Regions from separate parts of the Oceanobacter sp. 5_MG-2023 genome, predicted to be linked through region 1. Evidence: predicted binding sites of a transcription regulator. Region 1 holds the regulator's gene; each other region holds the start of a gene.
The links. Region 1 encodes sigma-54, which starts transcription at its own class of promoters, with help from an activator protein. Its sites were predicted from a motif close to TGGCACNNNNNTTGCTNT; they were not measured.

Region 1 (7,973 bases):
AGAGCGGCCACTGATCACAACCAGGCGCATGATGCGGTCTCCGTATTGGTCTGGTTAGTGGTTGGCCAACGCTCGTTGGTACAGTTCCTGATCGCTGCTGGCACTACGCAATTGCTGACGGTAATCATTCTGACTGAAATTTTGCGCCAGTGTGGCGAGAATTTGCAGATGATCGTCCGTTGCTTCTTCAGGGACTAATAAAGCAAATACGAGGTCAACCGGTTGATGGTCAATGGCATCAAAATCGATGGCCTCTTGCAAGTGAAGTAACACGCCGACGGCTTGTTCGCATTGCCGTAAACGACAATGGGGGATTGCGATGCCTTCACCTATGCCAGTACTGCCCAGACGTTCACGTCCAAGCAGGCGTTCAAACACTTCGTCCGAACTGCTGCCGTCAACTTTTTCGGCAATCAGTCCGGCAAGAAACTCCAGCAATTTTTTTTTGCTGGTAATGGCGACGTCGGTACGGGTGCATTCTGGCAGTAGAATATCGGCAATCGCAATGCTCATAGGTCAACCTTGCCCGTGCTGTCGGGCAATCAGTTTTTCTTTGTGTTTCAGGAGTTGACGGTCCAGTTTGTCGGCCAGCAAATCAATGGCGGCATACATATCGTCGTGAGTTGAGGTGGCGTGAAAGTCAGCACCACTGGCATGCAGGGTGGCTTCTGCCTGTTGTCGGCCTTTTTCCAGGGTCAGTGTGATCTGGCCAGAAGTAATCGGGTCGACATGACGCTCAAGACGAACCAGTTTTTCCTTGACGTATGCTTCCATGGCTTCGGTCACTTCAACATGGTGTCCACTGATATTGATGCTCATAAACGGCTCCTTATCGCTCGCTTGTATCGAACAGAGATCGACGCTATCGATCAGATCAATTGTTTCCGCTCATTGGAAGGCGGAATCATCATGGCTTCACGGTATTTGGCCACCGTGCGGCGTGCAACCTGAATGCCCTTGTCGCCCAGCACAATGGCAATTTTGTTATCACTCAGGGGTTTACGCGGATTTTCTTCGCTGATCAGTTTTTTGATCATGGCGCGAATGGCGGTGGATGAACATTCGCCACCGGCGTCAGTACTGACGTGGCTGGAGAAGAAATACTTCAGCTCGAAAATACCACGAGGTGTGTGCATGAATTTTTGCGTAGTGACCCGTGAAATGGTTGATTCATGCATACCAACGGCATCGGCAATATCATGCAATACCAGAGGTTTCATGGCTTCTTCGCCCTGTTCAAAGAAGTCGATTTGGTACTCGACAATTTTGGTGGCGACTTTCAGCAGGGTTTCGTTGCGGCTTTGCAGGCTTTTGATAAACCAGCGCGCTTCTTGCAAATGGTCTTTGAGGAAGGCGTTGTCGGCACTGCTGTCGGAACGTCGCACCAGTGAGGCGTAGTCGGAGTTGACGCGCAGCTTGGGGGCGATATCCGGGTTAAGCTCAACACGCCATTCATCACGGATATTACGAACAATCACGTCCGGTACCACGTATTCCGACTGCTCGGAGCTGATATCAGCGCCCGGCTTGGGGTTGAGTTCTTTAACCAGACGCAGGACGGCTTTGAGGTCTTCTTCCTTGAGCCGGGTTTTGCGCATCAGGGTGGGGTAATCTTTACTGCCCAGCAGGGCGATGTAGTCGCCGATCACCAATTTGGCTTCTGCCAGCCAGGGTGTTTCGGCAGGTAGCTGGTTGAGCTGCAGAATCAGGCATTCACGCAGGTCGCGGGCAAAAACACCGGCGGGGTCAAACTGTTGCAAGCGTTTGAGGACGGCCTGGATTTCATCTTCTTCAACACCCAGTTCCGGGTCAATTGAACCGAGTATGTCGTCGATGGTGGTGTGCAGATAGCCATCGTCATCAACCCCGTCGATCAGCATGGTGGCGATCTCGCGATCGGTGTCACTCATGGGAGTCAGGTTCAGCTGCCATTCAAGATGATCTTGCAGGTCGTCTGTGGTGGCATGACGGGAGTCATAATCAAAGTCGTCATCGCCAACCGGGCCAGAGCCTGAGGAAACCCCGGCCGTGGTCTGGAACGTATCATCCCAGTTGCTATCGACTGGCAGATCATCTGGCATCTTGTCATCAGACCATTGCTCACCCAGTTCCTGGGTGTCGGCATCGGTCGTGGCCGCTGTTGCGGTGACTTCCCTTTCCTGATCTGCATTGGTTTGCTGTGCATCCGGAAAGTCGTCGTGCTCGGACTCTTCGAATTCCAGCATGGGGTTGGAGTCCAGGGCTTCCTGGATTTCCTGTTGCAGATCGAGGGTAGACAATTGCAGCAGTCGAATTGCCTGTTGCAGCTGAGGGGTCATGGTCAGCTGCTGACCCATTTTTAACTGAAGCGATGCTTTCATACAGCGTTATTATTCATCGGTTGTCGGCATGGTCTGTGCATTATACGCCAGCCTGTGAGACAGGGAATGCTTTTCATGGTGGCGAATGAAACAGCGCTGGGCATCATAGCCCTGCAAGCCGATAAGATTCAAAGATGGAAGTCATGACCAAGGTAGATAGCCCGAACCTGTTCGTTGGCGAGTACATCATCAGCGCTGCCTTCGGCAATTATGTGTCCACCGCCTACGATATAGGCTTTTTCACAAATTGCGAGAGTTTCGCGGACGTTGTGGTCAGTAATCAGTACGCCGATGCCACGTGCCTTGAGTTGACGAATGATATCCATAATGTCAGCGACCGAGATCGGATCAACACCGGCAAAGGGTTCATCCAGCAAAATAAAGGAGGGTTCGGCGGCCAGGGCGCGGGCTATTTCGACCCGTCGTCGTTCGCCACCAGACAGGGCCATGCCGAGGCTGGTACGAATGTGCTGAATGTGAAATTCATCCAGTAGCTGTTCCAGCTGTTGCTGACGTTGGGGTTTGTTCAGGTCTGACCGGGTTTCCATGATGGCCATGATATTGTCTTCGACGCTGAGTTTGCGGAAGATCGACGCTTCTTGTGGCAAGTAGCCAATGCCTTTCTGGGCGCGGCCGTGCATGGGCAGATGGCTGATATCGTCGTCATCGATACTGACACGCCCCTTGTCGGCTTGTACCAAGTTGACAATCATATAGAAACAAGTGGTTTTACCTGCGCCGTTAGGGCCCAGCAAGCCGACAATCTGTCCGCTGCTGACCGCCAGGGAAACGTCCTTGACGACTTCGCGGCCGTTATAGCTTTTGGCCAGATGTTCAGCCTTGAGCGTTTTCATGGTTGTACGTCCGTGTTGGGCTGGGGTTGGATAATCACTTGAATACGCTGGTTGTCGTCAGCGCCGCCAGTGCCACTGCCGGATGTTTCTGAGCCACTGGCTGAGACGGTTTCCTGTTCAATGTCATAGCGGATCAATTCGCCACTGAAGAGGTTGTTTTCCTGACGCAAGGCGGCGTCTCCCTTGAAGGCAATTTCCTTGCGGTCGGCGTAAAAATCAATACGTTTGGCCGTCGCTCTGGTGATCGGTTTGTTGCTGCTGACCTGTTGCTGGTAGCGAGCCGGTTGACCTTCGGCAATCGCTTGTTTGAGCGCCTTGCCATCCAGTATCAGTGTCAGACGATCGGACTCGATGGTCAGTGTGCCTTGCTTCAGTACGACATCGCCTTCGTAGACGACCATACCGGTCTTGCGATCGAGTTCGGCGCGGTCGGATTCGATGATCATTTCTTGTTGCCAGTCTTCAGGCAAAGCCTCGACCGTGGTCGCCAAGACACTGCCAAAAAACAGCAGGGCGGTCAGTTTATTGTACATACCGGGTACTCACGTGTGCTTGAAGGTCGAGATGTTGGCGCTTGATATCCAGCGTCATACCTGTTGCATGGGTGATGTTATTGCCATGACGAATGATGACAGGTTCAGAGGTTGAAGCGGTGGCTGATGCGGGCTGGTAAAGCAACAGGCTGGTGGTGATGCTGAATGTATCAGCGTTTTCTGCTGCCGTGGCCAGAGAGCGTATTTCCACCTGCTGGCTGAGTTCAACCTGGCTGTCGGTATCCATAATGCGGCCTGATTGAGCGCTGACTTGCCAGTGTTGCTGCGGGTCTGTTTGTGTCGTAATCACCGGGTTTTCCAGCCGGGTTTCCGATAATGACGGAATATGGCGAGAGCCATCGGCCGATAACATCTGTTGTAGCTGGCCATCCGCATCGTAACGACGGTGTTGTAATTGTTTGCCGTAATAATCCGGTTCAAGACTGGTCACCGGCGTTGCTGCCGTGACCAGCTCAGTGGTATAGCGCTCTACCGCCAGCAAGGCGAGGCCAACGGCCACTGCCAAGACCAGCAGCACATAGCGCTTGCGCATCAGATAACTCCAGCACGCAGCAAGTCGTGCATGGTGACAACACCACAAATATTCTGACCGTCGGTAACGACCAGGGCATTGATCTTGCCGTCTTCCATGATTTTTAACGCTTCGGCAGCCAGCATACCCGGGATGATGGTTTTGGCCTGGCGGGTCATCAGGTCTGAAATCAGGGCGGAGTGGATATCGACACCATGATCAATGGTACGGCGCAGGTCGCCATCGGTGAAAATACCCACCAATTCACCCGCTGCCGTTTGTACGGTGGTCATACCGAGACCCTTGGTGGTCATTTCCAACAGGGAGCGTGACAGGCTGGATTCGGGTCTGACGACCGGAATTTCCCGGCCGCTATGCATGATGTCTTCGACTTTTAATAACAAGCGTCGACCCAGACTGCCACCAGGGTGGGAAAAGGCGAAGTCTTCTGCCGTGAACCCACGGGCTTCCAGTAACGCAATTGCCAGGGCGTCTCCCAATACCAGAGCACTGGTGGTTGATGAGGTAGGCGCCAGGCCCAGCGGGCAGGCTTCAGAATCCACACTGGCGTTCAGGTGAGCAGCCGAGGCAAGGCCCAGGGTGGATTGCGGGTTACCGGTGATACTGATCAGGGGCACTGCCAGACGTTTCAACAGAGGCAACAAGCTGGTTACTTCGGCGGTTTCGCCGGAGTTACTCAGGGCAATCACCACATCGACGGATGTGATCATCCCCATATCCCCATGGCTGGCTTCTCCAGGGTGGACAAAAAATGCCGGGGTTCCTGTACTGGCCAGTGTAGCCGCAATTTTGCGACCAATATGGCCGGATTTGCCCATTCCTGACACAACAACCCGGCCTTTGCAGGACAGCATCAGCTGACAAGCAGTTTTGAAATTGTTGTCCAGCATGGCGGACAGGTTGTGAATCGCACGTTGTTCCAGTTCTATGGTACGTAGCGCCGACGACAGGAAATCAAATTCAGTGTTCATTGTTATCCATTACTTGTCATTACAAACAGAGTGGCCAGGTAGCCAAGGTAACTCAGTCCTAGCAGGCTGCCACTGAATCGTCCCATCACGCCACTGCGGCGATTGAGTACAAACAGCACCAGCAATGCCAGCGTCAATGACAGCATAACAGGCAGATCGCGATGCAGAGCCATCGGCTCGACCGCTACGGTAGCGATCAGGCCAGGCACTGGCATTACCGCGAGCAGGTTGAAAATGTTGGAGCCAATCACGTTACCGATGGCAATGTCGTGATGTCCTTTCAATGCGCTGGCAACAGAGGCCGCCAGTTCTGGCAGGCTGGTGCCAATGGCGACGATGGTCAGACCAATCACCAGGTCACTGACCCCAAAGTTATGGGCAATGATGGTTGCGCCCCAGACCAGAGCCTTGGAGCTGGCCATCAGGCAGACCAGTCCGGAGACGAGCCAGAAAACAGCCATTTTGGTGGGCAGCGATTCAATTTCTGCGGCTTCATCTTCGTCGACAATGGGTTCACCACTCTCATCGGACTCCTGGAACAGGATGTACATGGTGGCGACCAGACCGGCCAGCAGAAGGAGGGAATCAACATAACTCAATTCCAGGTCGGCCAGTGTCAAGCCCGCCAGAATGCTGACCAGCAACAACAGTGGCAGCTCTTTGCGCAGTAATTTCTTTTTCAGCGGAATCGGGCTGACCAGCGCCGTAATCCCCAGTACCAGGCCAATGTTGGTGATGTTGGAGCCGAGGGCATTACCCACAGCCAGGTTGCCAACACCATCCAGAGTTGCGACGGCAGAGACAAACAATTCAGGAGCGGATGTGCCAATGGAAACAATCGTCAGCCCCACCATTAGCGGTGACATGCCAAGGCGGCGAGCTGTTGCTGCAGCTCCAAGGACAAATTTGTCGGCACTCCATACCAGGACAACCAAGCCGATTAAGACGGCAACCAGTGCTGTGATCATGATGCTCCTGCAGACAGACTCTGCTCAGACGTACTTGATGATAGAAGAGGCCGCATTGTACCGGAGGGGCGCAGAGGCGCAATTGGAACAATGCGTTTTGTTGCAGGTGAAAGACATCACAAAAGCGGCGTTGGTTCTGAAGGATCAATCCGCTATGCTAGCGCTCACTTTAAATCCCGTATTTCCGGCCCGGGAAAGGACGCTTTCATGGTGGTTGAGCAACCCTACATTTCGGTGCGTGATCTGGTCTTTACACGCGGCGACCGGCTGATCTATGACGGCCTGTCTGTTGATTTCCCCCGTGGCAAGGTGACGGCTATTATGGGCCCGAGCGGTACCGGGAAAACAACCCTGTTACGTTTGATCGGTGGACAATTGACCCCAGACCAGGGCTCGATCGTGCTGGCGGGGGAGGAAATCACCACGCTCAAGCGCCCGCAATTGTTCGAATTACGCAAACAGAAGATGGGGATGTTGTTCCAGACAGGTGCCCTGTTTACCGACCTGAACGTTTTCGACAACGTCGCATTTCCTTTGCGTGTTCACACTGATTTGCCGGAATCCATGATTCGGGATCTGGTACTGATGAAATTGGAAGCCGTTGGTTTACGCGGTGCCCGTAATTTGAATCCTGCTGAATTGTCCGGTGGTATGGCGCGTCGTGTGGCATTGGCCCGTTCCATCGCCATGGATCCGGAACTGATCATGTACGATGAGCCTTTTACCGGGCTCGATCCTATTTCGATGGGTATGATTGTCAAATTGATCAGGGGACTGAACAAAGCCCTTGGCTTGACCAGCTTGCTGGTCTCTCACGATGTAGAGGAATGCTGTGGCATTGCCGATTACCTCTGCCTGGTATCCGGAGGCAAAGTAATTGGCTTCGGTTCACCAAATGAGCTGTTACATGAAGGCTCCGATGAAGTTCGGCAGTTTCTCAGCGGCGACCCGGATGGGCCTGTGCCGTTTCATTATCCGGCAAATGATTATCGTGAGGATATTTTGGCAGGAGGTAACTGAGCATGCTTGAGCGATTGCAGTTGCTGGGCCGCAAAGGCTTGTCTTCAATTGAAGCCCTCGGTTCCGCTTCGCTGCTGTTATGGCACTCCCTGTCCTGGGGTGGGCCGGGCAGTGCTAATTTTTCCGATCTTATACGTCAGCTTTTTGATGTTGGTGTACGCTCGCTGAGCATTATCGCCGTGGCCGGTTTTTTTGTCGGCATGGTGCTGGGGCTACAGGGTTACACCATTCTGGTTGATTTCGGCTCCGAAGCCGCACTGGGGACGATGGTATCGCTGACCCTGTTACGCGAGCTGGGACCGGTAGTGACCGCTCTGTTGTTTGCCGGGCGAGCAGGTTCTGCCCTGACGGCGGAAATCGGCTTGATGAAAGCCACCGAGCAGCTGTCGGCGATGGAAATGATGGGGGTTGACCCGCTGAAACGCGTGATCACACCGCGCTTGTGGGCCGGTATTATCTCTATGCCATTGTTGGCGGTGATTTTCAGCACCGTCGGCATCTGGGGCGGGGCGTTTGTCGCAATCGATATGCTGGGCATTGATGAAGGTGCCTATTGGGGCAATATGCAGGCATCGGTTGAATTTTATAACGATGTGATCAAGGGAGTGATCAAGTCAATTGCGTTTGGCTGGGTGGTGACCTGGATTGCAGTCTATCAAGGCTACGCATCAATGCCGACGTCTGAAGGTATTGGTAAGGCAACAACCCAGACGG
Region 2 (7,973 bases), on a different contig from region 1:
ACATCTTTCTGGTCATCCGGCACCTCATTTATGGTGGCGATCTCACCACCTACGTGGTGTCCCGAATCATGGGACCACTACATACCACCCCGAATCGTAGGGACGCCCTCCATGGCTGCCCCAATATCTACTCCAATACCCGCTCCAATACCCAATCTAACAAACACAAACGGCACTGGTATGGCCACGGACGGCGCTGTTCCCTACCGTTCTGTCGCCATCGGTTATTTCAGTTTACGCACGCGTTTGGCAAATGGTGCCTTGCCTGCGCTGCCTTTTCCTGCGCCAGCGGCCTTGCCATTGACCACGCCTTTGGCTTTTTTCGCTGCGGCGCCTTGAGAGCGGGCTTTGTTATTGCCGCTGTCGGCTTTTTGCGCAACCGGTGCTTTGGTGGCCTTGCCTTGCACACCACGTCCTTTGGCGTGGTAGCCAGGACGCTGGCGGCTACCGGAGGGAGCATCTTCGGCGGGGATCAAGGCATCCGGGCCTTTACCAATCAGGTCATGGCGTCCCATACGTTTGAGTTCTTCACGCAGCATCGGCCAGTTTCGTTCGTCGTGGTAACGCAAGAAGGCTTTTTGCAAACGACGCTGTTCAATGTCGCGGGGAATGGTCATTTTGGCGGTTTTGTAGCTCATCCGTTGCAACGGGTTACGTTCGGAGTGGTACATGGCCGTGGCCAGTGACATCGGTGATGGATAAAAAGTCTGCACCTGATCAACACGCATTTTCTGGCTTTTAAGCCAGCGCGCCAGGTTCATCATGTCTGAGTTTTCGGTGCCTGGATGGGCGGCAATAAAATACGGCACCAGATATTGCTCTTTACCGGCTTCTTTCGAGAACTTGTCGAACATGCGTTTGAAGTTGTCGTAGGTGCCCATCCCCGGTTTCATCATTTTGGTGAGGACGTTTTTTTCCGTATGTTCCGGGGCAATTTTTAACAAGCCACCCACGTGGTGGGTCACCAGTTCACGTACATATTCCGGGTCTTCTACCGCCAGGTCGTAACGCAAGCCAGAGGCAATGGCGATACGTTTGACGCCGGGCAAGGCCCGCGCAGCACGATACAACTCGGTGGTCGGTTTATGGCTGGTTTTGAGGTTTTTACAAATACCGGGATACACACACGACAGCCGACGACAGTTTTTCAGGATCGTCTCGCTTTTGCAGTTGAGCATATACATGTTGGCGGTTGGGCCGCCCAGGTCGGAGATGGTGCCTGTGAACCCTGGTACCTTGTCACGGATTTCTTCAATCTCGTGAATGATGCTTTCCTGCGACCGACTCTGAATAATGCGGCCTTCGTGCTCGGTAATCGAGCAGAAAGTACAGCCGCCAAAACAGCCACGCATGATATTCACCGAAAACCGGATCATATCGTAAGCCGGAATGCGGGCGTCACCATACGCCGGATGTGGAATGCGCTGGTACGGCAATGCAAAGACGGCGTCCATTTCGTCGGTTTCCAGCGGAATGGGTGGTGGGTTGACCCACACTTCCTGGGTACCGTGTTTTTGCATCAGCGGGTGCGCGTTATAGGGGTTGGATTCCTGGTGTAACACCCGTGAGGCATGGGCATACAGGGCGCTGTCGTTGCGTACCTTGTCGAATGAGGGCAAGCGAATATAGGTGCGGCTGTTGTCGTGTTCGACCTTGCGCTGCAATGGCATCGGGACAATTTTGACCGGCATGATATCGGTGTCGGCGTCGGCACCTGCTTCAAGCGCTTGCTGGTCGGAAGCACAGCTGTCGCTGTTGGCTTCTTTCATTTCATAGGGGTTGGCAATAACGTCGATTTTCCCCGGCCAGTCGATGCGGGTTGAGTCGATTTCAGTCCAGCCTTGTGGCGCGGCATCACGCAAAATGGCGGTGCCACGCAGGTCGATAATATCCTTGATATCGCGCCCTTCGGCCAGTTTGTGGGTTAGATCCACCAATGCCCGTTCAGCGTTGCCGTACAGCAGGATATCCGCTCCGGAATCGATCAATACCGACCGCCGTACCTGATCGCTCCAGTAATCGTACTGGGCAATCCGGCGCAGGCTGGCTTCGATACCGCCAATCACAATCGGAATATCCTTGTACACTTCACGGATTTTTTGCGAATAGACAATTACGGCCCGATCCGGACGCTTGCCCGGTTCACCGCCGGGCGTGTAAGCGTCTTCCGAACGTACCTTGAGATCCGCTGTGTAGCGGTTGATCATCGAGTCCATATTGCCCGCTGATACCCCAAAGTAGAAATTGGGTTGGCCAAGGCAGGTAAAGGCATCGGGATCGTTCCAGTCTGGCTGACAAATCAGGCCAACACGGAAGCCCTGGCTCTCCAGCAGCCGTCCGATGACAGCCATCCCGAAACTGGGATGATCGACATAGGCATCACCACACACCACAATAATGTCGCAACTGTCCCAGCCCAGCTGATCCATTTCCTCTCGCGTCGTTGGCAAAAACGGTGCGGTGCCGAAACACTCGGCCCAATAGGGAAAATGCGAAAACAGGTGTGGCACCTCGGTCGTGACCGGCTGCTGGTTGGACTGCGACATAAAATTCAAGCTCTTGTATACACGGACTGGCGGACGCCAAAGATTGGCTATTCTCCCAAAATTCGGCCCAAGACTGAAGAATAACCCAGTCAAATAGTCGGAAATTGGCGGTAATATCCCTATTAATTAACACCTGACCGCCTCAGCCGTGCAAAAGACCAGTATCTGATCACAAAAGCGTCATTGGCCGCTGCGTCCATAACAACAACAGGGAATCCCTGCGCGCTTCTGTTATTCCAGCAAAAACTGCTAACATCCTTATTAACTTATCGAGATACAGCCCAACATAATGGCCCACCGTGAATCCCGAGCAAAACAGGGGAGCCCTCCGCCCCGAATCATGGTTGTTGATGACCAGGCCCCTCGGGCTGCCATCCTGCAACAGGCATTATCGGACGCCGGTTGTGAAGTCGTTGCCTGCCTCGCCAGTGCCCAGGGCCTGATGAAAAAGGTGATGGAACACCAGCCAGACGTCATTATTATCGACATCGAAAGCCCGGATCGGGACATGCTGGAGCATATGACCGTGCTGAATCAGCACAACCCCAAGCCGGTGATCATGTTTTCTGATGAAGACGACCCCGCCACTATTGAAAAAGCCGTACGGGCCGGAGTCAGTGCTTACGTTGTCGATGGTCTCAACCCCGCTCGCGTCAAGTCCATTATGGATGTGGCCGTCGCCCGCTTTCGGGAATTCCAGGCTTTGCGTGGCGAGCTGGAAAAAACCAAAAACCAGTTGGCCGACCGACGTCTGCTGGACGAAGCCAAAGCCTTGCTGATGAAGCAAAAAAACATGTCGGAAGAAGAGGCGTATCACGCCATGCGCAAAATGGCCATGGATCGCGGCCAACGTATGGTGGATGTCGCCAAAAACATTATTTCGGTAATGAACCTGCTGAACGGTTGACTATGACAGACTCTGATCCACTGGAAAAATCCAGCCTGATACTGGGCTACATGCCACTGAGCGACAGCCTGCCCCTACTGGTAGCCGATGCCCAGGGTTACTTTGCCGCAGAAGGCCTCAACGTCGAGCTGCAACAGGAAGTCTCCTGGGCCAATATTCGCGACAAGGTACTGGTCGGCCATCTCGATGGTGCACAAATGCTGGCCCCGATGTTACTGGCGACCCATTTGGGTCTGGGTGGTCTGAAAAAAGCCATGATGGCTCCCTTTGCCTTTGGCCTGAACGGTAACGCCTTTACGATCTCACGATCGTTAGGCCAACAGCTGGAAGAGCAGGCCTCCGGGCAATCTCCTGCAGGGGATGCTATCGCCTCAGGCAAAGCACTCAAAAAGCTGGTTCAGAGCCGCCGTTCCCGGGGTGAGTCGCCGCTGATTTTTGCCACCGTTTATCCCTACTCCATTCACAACCTGTTGCTACGGGACTGGCTGGCCGCATCGGGCGTGGACCCGGATCAGGATGTGATTCTGGTGGTACTGCCGCCATCACAAATGGTTGATCATTTATCGCTGTCTCATATCGATGGGTTTTGTGCCGGTGCCCCCTGGAACTCAGTAGCGATCCAGCAAGAAGTTGGCGAATGCTTGCTGACTGGCCCGGACTTGTGGCACAGCGCCCCCGACAAGGTACTGGGACTGACCCAGGAGTGGGCCAATACTCACCCCAACACCACCCAGGCCCTGATCCGGGCACTGGACAAGGCCACTCTCTGGCTGGACGATCACCGCGAAGCCGCAGGAGCCTTATTGGCCGATGCGATTCAGATTCCGGTTGCGGCGGCTCTGCCGGCACTGGTAGGCGAGTTTGTTTACCGCCCCGGAGAATCCCAGCAGCAGCAGCCGGATATGCTGGTGTTCCACCGCTCATTGGCCAACTATCCCTGGCAAGAGCATGGCGTCTGGTTCCTGCAACAAATGCAGCGCTGGGGCTGGGTCAGTTCCGCCCTGGACTGCGAAGAAACTATCCGCGAGTGCTACCGTAGCGACCTGTACCAGCAAGCATTACAGCGGCCTGCACTCGTGGCAGAAGGTACCCGGCTGGCGCTGGATCATCGCGACCCGTGGCAGCTGGATGGTGTAGCCATGGCACCAACGGCGTTTAGTTATCATCGTTAATCCTGTCACCAGAAACTACGACCAGTGACCAGAAACCACCGTCAGAAAACGCCCAAAACCGGGCTAACCTGGCCCGTTATTGCACCAGTCTTGTGCCGATTGATCAGGCGATGAGGGATTACCACTTGTTGGCCCAGCCTTGAGGTATTCACAAAAATACCACCCAAGGCCCGCTGTATGGGCGTGACAGCGGTTTTTGTTTCTTTTTCCGGGTGATGCTCAGGTTTTGGCACATCGTTTGAATATCAGTCCTTATACAAGTCCAATGGCGGACTGCATTTAAAACACAGAATTCAAGCAAAGGCGCTACAACGTTTACACGTTGTGGCGCTTTTTTTTTGCTTCAAAACCTGCTTCAGAGAGGAAATATGATGCGAGTAATTACTCCATTACGCCGAACATTACTGACCAGTGCTGCCATTCTGGCAACCGGACTGGCGACGCTGGCGGCACCCGCTGCGCTGGCAAAGCAGTACCCCGAAAAAGAAGAGCTCACGTTCGGCTTTATCAAACTGACGGACATGGCGCCTCTGGCCATTGCTTATGAAAAAGGCTACTTCGAAGACGAAGGCCTGTACGTCACACTGGAAGCCCAGGCGAACTGGAAAGTGCTACTGGATCGTGTGATCGACGGCCAGCTGGACGGTGCTCACATGCTTGCAGGCCAGCCGTTGGGCGCCACCATCGGTTTTGGTACCAAGGCCGATATTATCACCGCCTTCAGCATGGACCTGAACGGCAACGCCATCACCGTCTCCAACGACATCTGGCAACAAATGAAGCCTTATGTCCCCATGGGAGCTGATGGCAAACCGATCCATCCAATCAAGGCCGATGCCCTGAAGCCGGTCGTTGACAAGTACAAGGCAGCAGGCAAGCCCTTCAATATGGGCATGGTATTCCCGGTATCGACCCATAACTATGAGCTGCGTTACTGGCTCGCAGCCGGTGGCATTCACCCCGGCTACTACGCCCCCGCCAAAGGCGATACCTCGGGCAAACTCAATGCCGATGCCTTGCTGTCGGTTACGCCACCACCACAGATGCCCTCCACCATGGAAGCCGGTACCATTTACGGTTACTGCGTGGGCGAACCCTGGAACCAGCAAGCCGTGTTCAAAGGCATTGGCGTACCGGTGATTACCGACTATGAAATCTGGAAAAACAACCCGGAAAAAGTCTTTGGTGTAAGCCAGCAATGGGCCGATAAATACCCGATCACCCACAAGGCCGTGGTCAAGGCACTGATTCGTGCCGCTGCCTGGCTCGATGCCGACAACAACGCCAACCGTCCGGAAGCCGTTAAAATTCTCTCCCAATCCAACTATGTGGGGGCTGATTACGACGTGATCGCCAACTCCATGACCGGCACCTTTGAATACGAAAAAGGCGACACCCGGGACGTACCGGATTTCAATGTTTTCTTTCGTTATAACGCAACCTACCCTTACTACTCCGATGCGATCTGGTACCTGACCCAAATGCGCCGCTGGGGACAAATTGCCGATGCCCAACCGGATAGCTGGTACATGGATATTGCCAAAAAAGTCTACCGTCCAGACATCTATGCCGATGCAGCCAAAGCCCTGATCAAGGAAGGCAAGCTGGATGCTGTGGATTTCCCGGACTTCACGACCGAAGACGGCTTCAAAGCCCCACAGACCCAGTTTATCGACGGCGTAACCTATGACGGTAAAGCCCCCAACGCCTACCTGAAAAAATTCAAGATTGGTCTGCAAGGCAACGACAAAATCTAACACTCGATAGATTTATCAGACCCCGTATCGACCCATACCAACAACAACGGTCGATGCGGCATACACGGCGGGGCGATGCCCCGAACGTCAGCAACCACCGTGCGACCCGGAGATATACAACATGAATATGGCACTGTCGAAATTGCCGTGGCTTGAGCCTATAGTGAAAATCCTGCAAGGCGACAACATCGGTCTGAATTTCCAGATCATCGCCAAAGCCATTGGTGTGCCGCTGGCCGGTATCCTGGTGTTCCTGATGATCTGGCACGGAGCCGCCAGTAATATCGAAACCTCGTTGGGTAATTTCCCCGGCCCAGCGGATGTGTACGAACAGAGCAAGGGCCTGATCAGCGAACACATTGCCGAGCGCGAAAAGGCAGAGGCCTTTTATGAACGCCAACAGCTGCGCAATGATGCCCGCGTGGCCGAAGACCCTGATTATGTGCCAAAGATTCGGGACTACACCGGCAAAGCCACGTATTTTGATCAGATCCTGACCAGCCTGATAACCGTCATGACGGGCTTTATTCTGGCCTCGCTGATCGCTATTCCACTGGGAATCCTGACAGGCCTGAGCGCCACGCTGAACGACGCGTTTAATCCGATTATCCAGATATTCAAACCCGTATCCCCACTGGCCTGGTTGCCACTGGTGACCATGGTGGTCAGCGCCGTATACGTCTCGGATGACCCGGCGGTGCCCAAGTCGTTTGTGAACTCCATGATCACGGTCATGCTCTGCTCGCTCTGGCCTACCTTGCTCAACACATCCGTGGGCGTTGCGTCCATTTCACAGGACTTGCAAAACGTCAGTCAGGTGTTGCGCCTGAACTTCATCACGCATGTCACCAAAATCGTCCTGCCCTCTGCCATTCCCATGATTTTCACCGGCTTGCGACTGTCATTAGGGATTGCCTGGATGGTACTGATTGCTGCCGAAATGCTGGCCCAGAACCCCGGGCTGGGCAAGTTTGTCTGGGATGAATTCCAGAACGGCTCATCCGACTCTCTTGGCCGCATCATGGTAGCGGTAATCACCATTGGCCTGATCGGTTTTGCCCTCGACCGTCTGATGCTCAGCCTGCAAAAAGCAGTGTCCTGGGACAAATCAGCCAACGTACGTTAAGCCATTAACACCGGAGAATTTATTATGAGCGTGATCCTCGACATCAGCCGCGTTGGCATCGAATTTCCAACCCCTAATGGCGCCTTCCGCGCTTTGCGCGACGTTGACCTGAAAATCAGACAGGGCGAATACATTTCCCTGATTGGGCACTCGGGCTGTGGCAAGTCCACGGTGCTGAATATCGTTGCTGGCTTGCTGCAAGCAACCGAAGGCGGCGTCATGCTCCACGGCCGTGAGGTCAACGAACCGGGGCCGGAACGGGCGGTTGTATTCCAGAACCATTCGTTGCTGCCTTGGCTAACGGCCTATCAAAACGTTGAGCTGGCGGTCAAAACCGTCTTCCAGGGCAAAAAATCCAAAGCCGAGATGCGCGCCTGGATTGAGCACAATCTGGAGCTGGTACATATGACTCACGCCATGCACAAGCGCCCGGACGAAATTTCTGGCGGCATGAAACAGCGGGTC
Region 3 (7,973 bases), on a different contig from region 1:
AAGGCTGCAACCACAGCTGTACTTTCTGCATTATTCCCGACATGCGCGGCAAACACGTCTCCCGCCCGATTGGAGACGTACTGGACGAAGCCAAACGCCTGGTCGAAGCCGGTACCCGTGAAATCCTGGTGATTTCACAAGACACCTCCGCTTATGGCGTTGACCGTAAATACCGCACCGATTTCTGGAACGGCAAACCGGTTAAAACCCGACTGTTCGACCTGTGTAACGAACTCGGCAATCTAGGTGCCTGGGTACGCCTGCACTATGTTTACCCCTACCCCAGCGTTGATGACGTACTGCCGCTGATGGCCGAAGGCAAAATCCTGCCGTACCTGGATATTCCGTTCCAGCACGCCAGCCCACGTATTCTGAAACTGATGAAACGGCCGGCTCACGCTGAGAACACCCTGGAACGGATCAAAAAATGGCGTTCGATTGTCCCTGAACTGGTGATCCGCTCCACCTTTGTGGTGGGTTTTCCCGGTGAAACTGAAGAAGACTTCCAGCTGCTGCTCGACTGGCTCGAAGAAGCCGAACTCGACCGCGTCGGTTGTTTCAAATACAGCCCGGTCGACGGTGCCAAAGCCAACGACCTGCCCGACCACGTTGACCCCGAAATCCAGCAACAACGCTTCGACCGTTTTATGCAAACCCAGCAAGTTATCAGCACCCGCAAGCTGGCCCGCAAGATTGGTCAGCGAATGCCGGTTATTATTGATGAGATCGACGACGAAGGGGCCGTTGGCCGCACCATGGGCGACGCCCCCAATATCGACGGCATGGTGTACCTGAACGAATTCCATGAGTGCGAACCCGGCGATATCATCGACGTGGAAATCGAACACGCCGATGAATACGACTTGTGGGGCTCACCCGTTATGGAAGCACCACAAAGCCGGATCGATGACTGAGCCTGGCTCCCAGCGTCATAACAACGAGCCGCTGCGTCCTCACGGCGGCTCGTTAGTTCAATCGGGCAGCCCATCGAACTTCGCCACCTCCTCCAAGCCCTCTTCCCAGGTCGCTTTGCTGGATAAAAAGAGATGCGCGGTTGGTAACATGGTGATGTCCGTGTCCAGACACCCTGCTGGAACAACAAGCAAACCTGCGCTCTGAGTGCAGGGTAATGCGGAACCACAACGCTGACAAAAACTCTTGTTATGGCGAGTGCCAGGAAGCGTAAAAGAGGTCACAGCCTCGGCTCCCGACTGCCAGACCAATTCAGCGGTATAAGAAAACAGATTGGCCGCATAAGCCGACCCTGTGTCTTTTTGGCAGTGCTGGCAATGACACAAGTAAAAACGATCAAACTCACCGGTTATGGTAAAACTCACAGCGCCACACAGGCACGAACCCGAATAATTCGTCATCAGCACTCCTTCCATGGTTATGGTTATGGTTATGGTTAGCAGGGAAAACAGTTAACGCCTGCCGCTGGGCAGGCTTCGGTAATGGTATCCCCTTTGATCCCTCAGCAAGGATACACTTTGTGTTTGAACTCTGGAGTAACAACCAGACGTTTTCTGTTTATAAACCTTCCTTTGTTGAAATAACGCAACCTGCCCCTGCCATCCGCACACCTGCCATCCGTGCCCATGGATACATGCCCGGGTTACTGAACTGCGACATTGTTATATTCAATACATATTCGAGTCGGCTAGCGTACATGACTGGCCTGCTCCGAGTTCACCAGCATGCCGGTCGCGACAGCGCCAGGCCACAGCCTGCCAGCCCTGCAGGCACAATCGGTGGTTATCCTTGTTCTGGTTTTTATCTTGCAGGTGCCATGTCATCCACGCATCCAGCAGAGGCATTCAGCTATGAATCAAGTAGGCATCTTTTTTGGTACGGACACCGGTACAACCCGCCTGATCGGGAAAAAAATGGCCAAATTACTGGGCGATGAACTCGCGGCCAAGCCGTTGAACATCAACCGGGCCAGCCTCGACGACCTGCTGCAATATCCAGCCCTGATTATCGGCACAGCGACTTATGCTGAAGGGCAATTGCCTGGCACCGCCACCAATATCCGCAGTGGCAGCTGGCTGGATTTTTTGCCACAACTGGAAGGGGCCGATTTCAGCGGTAAAACGGTCGCGATTTATGGGTTGGGTAACCAGGTCAAATACGGCGATCGTTATTGCGATGCCATGTTTGAGTTATACAGCCTGTTCAAGGGCCTGGGTGCCAACATCATTGGTAGCTGGAGTACCGATGGCTACCTTTATTCGCATTCCAGAGCCGTCATCGATAACCGCTTTGTCGGCCTCGCCCTCGACAATAAAAATCAGGGGCTGGAAACCGAACAACGCATGCGAGGCTGGATCAGCCAGATCAAACCGGAACTCCAGGCCGCTCTGGAGCACAACACCGCTCTTGCCTGAGTCGTTTTCGTGAGCTGCCTGGCGGACAGGCTTTTGTCGCAAAGCCGACAAAAACCTGTCCGCTGCCATACATCACCGCCTCAATGCTCGTTCTTTAAATAATAACCTTTTGATTTTATTAGAATAAATATTCCTCTGTCGCTCCGCCTTATGGCCTGCTGCTTGCAGCTTCTGTCAGCAGAGCCCCAGTATGATTGAGCCTTCAGCAGCGGAGAGAGTATGAACGAATTGACAAGTGTCGCCTGTGTCGCCGACGTACCAGCGGACCCCCAATCCATACTGGTTGCCTTCGCCTCGATGGATGGCGATATGGTTGATCAACACTTTGGCTCGGCCCAGGCGTTTTATCTGTTTGCGGTAAACGCGGACTCGGCCGAACTGCTGGCCAGCCAATCCTTTGGCTACGAAAAGAAAGATGGTAACGAAGACAAATTGAAGCCCAAGCTGTCCTGGTTGGTCGGAGCCGACGTTGTTTACTGTGGTTCGATTGGCGGGTCAGCCTCCCGACAACTGATCGCGCTGGGAATCAACCCGATCAAGGTCAGTGGTGGGCCGGATGTGGAAGATCTGATTGCCGATATCCAGCAGCAGTTAAACGGCACGCCAGAGTTCTGGCTGGCCAAGATCATCAAAGACAAATCCCAGAACAAAACCGATAGCCGCTTTGATGATATGGATGACGAAGGCTGGGACGGCTAAACCACCCCCCGCCTTATTGCAGCATTAGCCAGCGGCGTACTGCTGCAACTGCTGCTCAAATGCCTGCTTGTCGGTTTCACTCAGAAAACTGGCCCGGAAGCTGTTCGCCGCCAGTTGCACGGCTTGCGCCTTGGTCATACCCAGGTCGTCGGCCAGTGCGGTGAAATTTTCATTGATAAAGCCACCAAAATACGTGGGATCATCCGAATTTACCGTCACACACAGGCCCTGCTCCAGCATGGCCAGAATATTGTGGTCAGCCATGGTGTCGAACACCCTCAAACGCACGTTAGATAATGGGCATACTGTCAGCGGCACCTGCTCGTCAACCAAGCGTTGTACCAGGGCAGCGTCTTCCACACTGCGCACACCATGATCCACACGATCCACTTTCAGTATATCCAGCGCTCCCCAGATATATTCCGGCGGCCCTTCTTCTCCGGCATGGGCAATCAGCTGATAGCCTTGATCTTTGGCGGCCTGATACAGGCGGGCAAATTTTTCCGGTGGATTGCCTTGCTCGGCACTGGCCAGGCCGATGGCGACAAAATCATCGCGATACGGCTTTACGCTTTCCAGCATGGCCAGGCCTTCCTCTTCACTCAGATGGCGCAGCAGGCTCAGAATCATCAGCGCCGACTGGCCCCACTCTGCCTTGGCATCCTGAATCGCTGCCCGAAAGCCGTTTAATACGGTTTCAACCGCCACGCCATAAGGCAGGTAGGTCTGAGGCTCTACCATGATCTCGGTATGAACAATATGCTGCTCACGGCACTTATCCAGGTAGTCCTTCATCAGGTGGTAAAAGTCTTCCTCATCACGCAGAACCGAAGCGCCGAGGTAATACAAATCCAGAAAGCTTTGCAGATCCTGAAAGTTATAAGCAGCCTCGACCGACGCCACGCTGTCGTAAGGAATCGCCACTCCGTTTTTGGCGGCTAACTGCAGCAGGCGGCTGGCCTGCAGGCTACCGTCGATGTGCAAATGGAGTTCTGCTTTTGGCATGGCGCACAGCCATTGATTGAAATCAGTCATGTTGCTCTGTCGGTTGCCTCAATTACAAAAAAACAATCGCCTAAAAAGACGCGACCATCAAGCCGGTTATTGTCTCGTGCCCGGCGTAACAGAACCAGTCGGTCAGTCGAGGAATCTGCCAGAAAGACAGGATCGTCCAGTTTGTTGACCAGTCGGTCAGTACTTTGGCCAGCATCACTATCGTTATACAGGCAGAATACTCAGGCACCGCCCTGATGGGCAAAGCGTTGGGGCGGCTGCCCAAAATAACGCCGGAAAGCGGCCACAAATGCGCTGCTGCTGGCATAACCCAACGACAGTGCAATGGCTGCACTGCTCTCACCTTTACCCAGTCGTTGCACCGCTTCCATCAGTCGCAAGCGTGCCCGCCACTGGCGAAAACTCAGCCCCGCTTCACTGCGAAACAGGCGTTCCAGGGTACGGGGACTGGCCCCGGCAACGGCGGCCAATTGCGGTAATGAACGACTGTCAGCCGGGTTGTTGATCAGGATGTTCATCACTGCCAGCAGACGTCTGTCCTGGCCAACAGGCAGGTGTAACGGTGACGTTTCCAGACCAGCCAGTTCGTCCAGCAACACCTGAATCAGGCGGGCCGGTTTGCCTTGTGCCGGTACCGACAAGTCAAACGTCAGAAGCCTCAGAATCAGTTCACGTAACAGCGGCGTCACCGACATCACCTGACAGACATCCGGCAAACGCTCACACACCGAAGGGTCGACAAACAAATACCGGATGGAAGCCGGGCTGACCACCAGAATTTCATGGCGCAAGCCACCCGTAATCCAGACCGCATGACTCGGTGGTACCAGCCAGCTACCGGCGTCGGTATTAACCCGCAAGACGCCGGTGGCGGCCCAGGCCAGTTGCCCCCGCACATGTTCATGCGGCAATCGTAACGAGCCGGATGGCAGGTCTTCATCCAGATACAGCACCGGCCGCTGTGGGTCGAGGCAGCTGCTCATTTGTCGGCCAAACCCTTCCACCAGACACCGCGTATCAGGGGGCGATGACTCAGCCAGCTGATGATGGGCCAATCCTGGCGTAATTTCGATATTCATTGGCGTTCTGTCGTCTTTTTACACAAACAAAGCGTGACACAATAGTCGCCGTATTCGCAACACCTACTCTCGGTACCGGTATCAGTACCGACAGATGTAATAGACGCAATAAATGGAGCAACATCCGGTGTTACTCAAACATCCCAAATATTTGTTTTTACTGGTTATGGCAGGGCTGGCAACCTTTGTACTGCTCTCCCCGCTGGACTCGCTTGACAGCACCCAGAATCAGACTCTGGCGCTGGTGCTGCTGATTATTCCGCTCTGGTCGACCAGTGTGATTCCAGAATTTCTGACAGCGCTGATTTTTTTTCTGGTGGTGATTCTGTGTGATCTGGCCACTCCGATTGATGTGTTCTCGGGCTTTGCCTCCACCGCGCTGTGGCTGATTTTTGCTGGTACCGTTATCGGAATGGGCATCAAGAATACCGGCCTGGGGGATCGTCTCGCCCGTGTTCTGCAAACCTTGCTGGCTGGCAGTTATCAACGACTGATTATTGGCCTGGTTATAATGAGCCTGCTGCTTGGTTTTTTAATGCCGTCCTCGATGGGGCGACTGGTCATGATGCTGCCGATTGTCATGGCACTGGCCAGTCGGCTTGGCTTTCAGCCCGGCAGCCCTGGGCGCTCCGGCATTCTGATCGCGGTGGCTATTGGCTCTCATATCCCGACCGTTTCCATTCTTCCGGCCAATATCCCCAATATGGTACTGAGTGGCGCGGCCGATTCGCTGTACGGTATCCAGTTTGGTTTTACCGATTTTCTGCTGTTGCACTTTCCGGTGCTGGGAGTGGCCAAATCCGCCCTGTTGATCGCGATTATTCTCTGGGCGTATCCAGCACGGGAATCGAATCTGATTTTGGCGCAAGGCCATTCTGCCCGCACATCCCCGTCAGACCAAGCGCCGTTGACCGGAGCACAGCGGCATATGCTGGCGATTATCACCATTGCGCTGGGCTTTTGGCTGACCGATAGCTGGCACGGTGTGAATCCTGCCTGGGTTGGGTTGGCCGCGGCCATTATTCTGCTGCTGCCTCGCATCGGCCTGGTGGATGCCGAGAAATTCAATATGAACGTTACCATGCTGGTATTTATTGCCGGGATACTTGGCATCGGGGCGCTGATCAACAGCAGCGGACTGGGACAGTGGCTTGGGCAACAACTGGAATACGCCATGCCCATGGTCCCCGGCGAGCATTTCCGTAACTATTTATCCCTGGCTGCCACGGCGTTTCTGTCTACCCTGCCAACCACACAGGCCGGTACTCCGGCCATGCTGGCACCGATGGCTCAGCATCTGGCGGATTCGTCCGGCTTTGCGCTGGAGACGGTATTGATGACTCAGGTATTGGGCTATTCCAGCATTATGTTCCCCTATCAGTCGGGGCCATTATTGCTGACCGTTGGCATGACCGGGGAGTCGGTCGGTCGCATTCTCAAGGTACAGCTGCCGCTGTCACTGGCGAGTCTGCTGATATTGATACCGCTGGATTATTTCTGGTGGGATTTTCTGGGCATGTTTGAGCCGTTATAGGCTCTGCTGCCAGCAACACACTCCCCCCCTGAACGCAAAAAACCGGAGGCCTCGCGGCATCCGGTTTTTTATGATCAGCCAATAGCAGTCAATATGGCGCTATCAACCCAGGGCTGATTAACCCTGACTGCTGTTGCTCTTGCGTGGTGGACGGCTGTTACGGGCAGCACCTTCCGGACGACGGCTGTCACGACGCGGTGCATCACCACGACGATTGTCGTTACGACCACGACGCGGCGCTGCACCGGACGGTGCCAGAGCCAGCTCAGAGCGGTAAGGACGAATCCCCAGTGCCTGACCACAAACCCGTGCCTTGCGCAAAACGGCCATGGCCGGTTCTGGCATGCCATCGGGCAGATCAACAACAGAATACTGTTCGAAGATCTCGATATGACCAATAAAGGCACTTTCCAGATCCGCTTCGTTGGCGATGGCACCGACCAGGTTACCAGGCTTGAGGCCATGGTCGTAACCAACACCCACCCAAAAGCGCTGCATATCCACGTCCGGCTTGCCTTTTAATGGCTTGGCACGAACATCAGGTGCGGCTTTACGGGGTTCGCGCTGTTGACGCGGAGAGCGTTCATTGCGGTCGTTACGATCACGCGGCTCGCGGGTATCACGACGGGCACGCAGGTCTTCGTTTTCGTCCAGGAATAACGGCTTGTCGCCCTGCGTCAGTTTTGCCAGTGCGGCAGCCAGATCCAGTGGGTCGACTTCGTGTTCCTGTTGCAGGGATTCAACCATTTCACGATAGAAGGTATTTTTCTCTGGGTTAATGGCCGCCATAATACGTTCCTGGAAACGTGACTTACGTTTGGCATTAACATCTTTTGCGGTTGGCAGCTGCATTTCTTCAATTTGCTGACGGGTCGCACGTTCGATATCACGCAACATGCGTTTTTCACGACCACGAACAAAAGCAATGGCGGCACCTTCACGTCCGGCACGGCCAGTACGGCCAATACGGTGAACGTAAGATTCCGTGTCTTGCGGAATATCGTAGTTGATTACGTGAGAAATACGCTCAACGTCGAGACCACGTGCGGCAACATCCGTCGCGACAATCATATCCAGACGGCCAGCTTTCAGTTTCTCAACCGCTTTTTCACGCAATTGCTGTGGAATATCGCCGTTCAGCGGTGCACAACGGAAACCGTGTTGCTGCATGAATTCGGCCACTTCTTCAGTCGCCTGTTTGGTGCGTACAAACACCATCATGGCATCAAAGTCTTCCACTTCGGCGATGCGCAACAAGGC

Region 2: Q4551_RS14520 (CmpA/NrtA family ABC transporter substrate-binding protein) is a predicted target of sigma-54. The motif match lies at 4,853-4,870, and genes of this name have one in related genera.
Region 3: Q4551_RS13490 (NifB/NifX family molybdenum-iron cluster-binding protein) is a predicted target of sigma-54. The motif match lies at 2,539-2,556, and genes of this name have one in related genera.

The regions. Positions count from the first base shown of each region.
Region 1 covers NZ_JAUORS010000007.1:105,959-113,931, reverse strand. The annotation lists gene rapZ (RNase adapter RapZ) at 1-30, opposite strand, end outside; gene ptsN (PTS IIA-like nitrogen regulatory protein PtsN) at 55-513, opposite strand; gene raiA (ribosome-associated translation inhibitor RaiA) at 517-819, opposite strand; gene Q4551_RS06770 (RNA polymerase factor sigma-54) at 870-2,360, opposite strand; gene lptB (LPS export ABC transporter ATP-binding protein) at 2,489-3,214, opposite strand; gene lptA (lipopolysaccharide transport periplasmic protein LptA) at 3,211-3,747, opposite strand; gene lptC (LPS export ABC transporter periplasmic protein LptC) at 3,737-4,300, opposite strand; gene Q4551_RS06750 (KpsF/GutQ family sugar-phosphate isomerase) at 4,300-5,271, opposite strand; gene Q4551_RS06745 (calcium/sodium antiporter) at 5,274-6,239, opposite strand; gene Q4551_RS06740 (ATP-binding cassette domain-containing protein) at 6,447-7,259, shown strand; gene mlaE (lipid asymmetry maintenance ABC transporter permease subunit MlaE) at 7,262-7,973, shown strand, end outside.
Region 2 covers NZ_JAUORS010000026.1:40,090-48,062, forward strand. The annotation lists gene Q4551_RS14505 (YgiQ family radical SAM protein) at 225-2,546, opposite strand; gene Q4551_RS14510 (ANTAR domain-containing response regulator) at 2,887-3,453, shown strand; gene Q4551_RS14515 (CmpA/NrtA family ABC transporter substrate-binding protein) at 3,456-4,625, shown strand; gene Q4551_RS14520 (CmpA/NrtA family ABC transporter substrate-binding protein) at 4,997-6,382, shown strand; gene Q4551_RS14525 (ABC transporter permease) at 6,504-7,508, shown strand; gene Q4551_RS14530 (ABC transporter ATP-binding protein) at 7,533-7,973, shown strand, end outside.
Region 3 covers NZ_JAUORS010000022.1:7,630-15,602, reverse strand. The annotation lists gene rimO (30S ribosomal protein S12 methylthiotransferase RimO) at 1-914, shown strand, start outside; gene Q4551_RS13500 (GFA family protein) at 972-1,373, opposite strand; gene Q4551_RS13495 (flavodoxin) at 1,824-2,387, shown strand; gene Q4551_RS13490 (NifB/NifX family molybdenum-iron cluster-binding protein) at 2,607-3,086, shown strand; gene Q4551_RS13485 (adenosine deaminase) at 3,111-4,121, opposite strand; gene Q4551_RS13480 (helix-turn-helix domain-containing protein) at 4,322-5,179, opposite strand; gene Q4551_RS13475 (SLC13 family permease) at 5,307-6,713, shown strand; gene Q4551_RS13470 (DEAD/DEAH box helicase) at 6,831-7,973, opposite strand, start outside.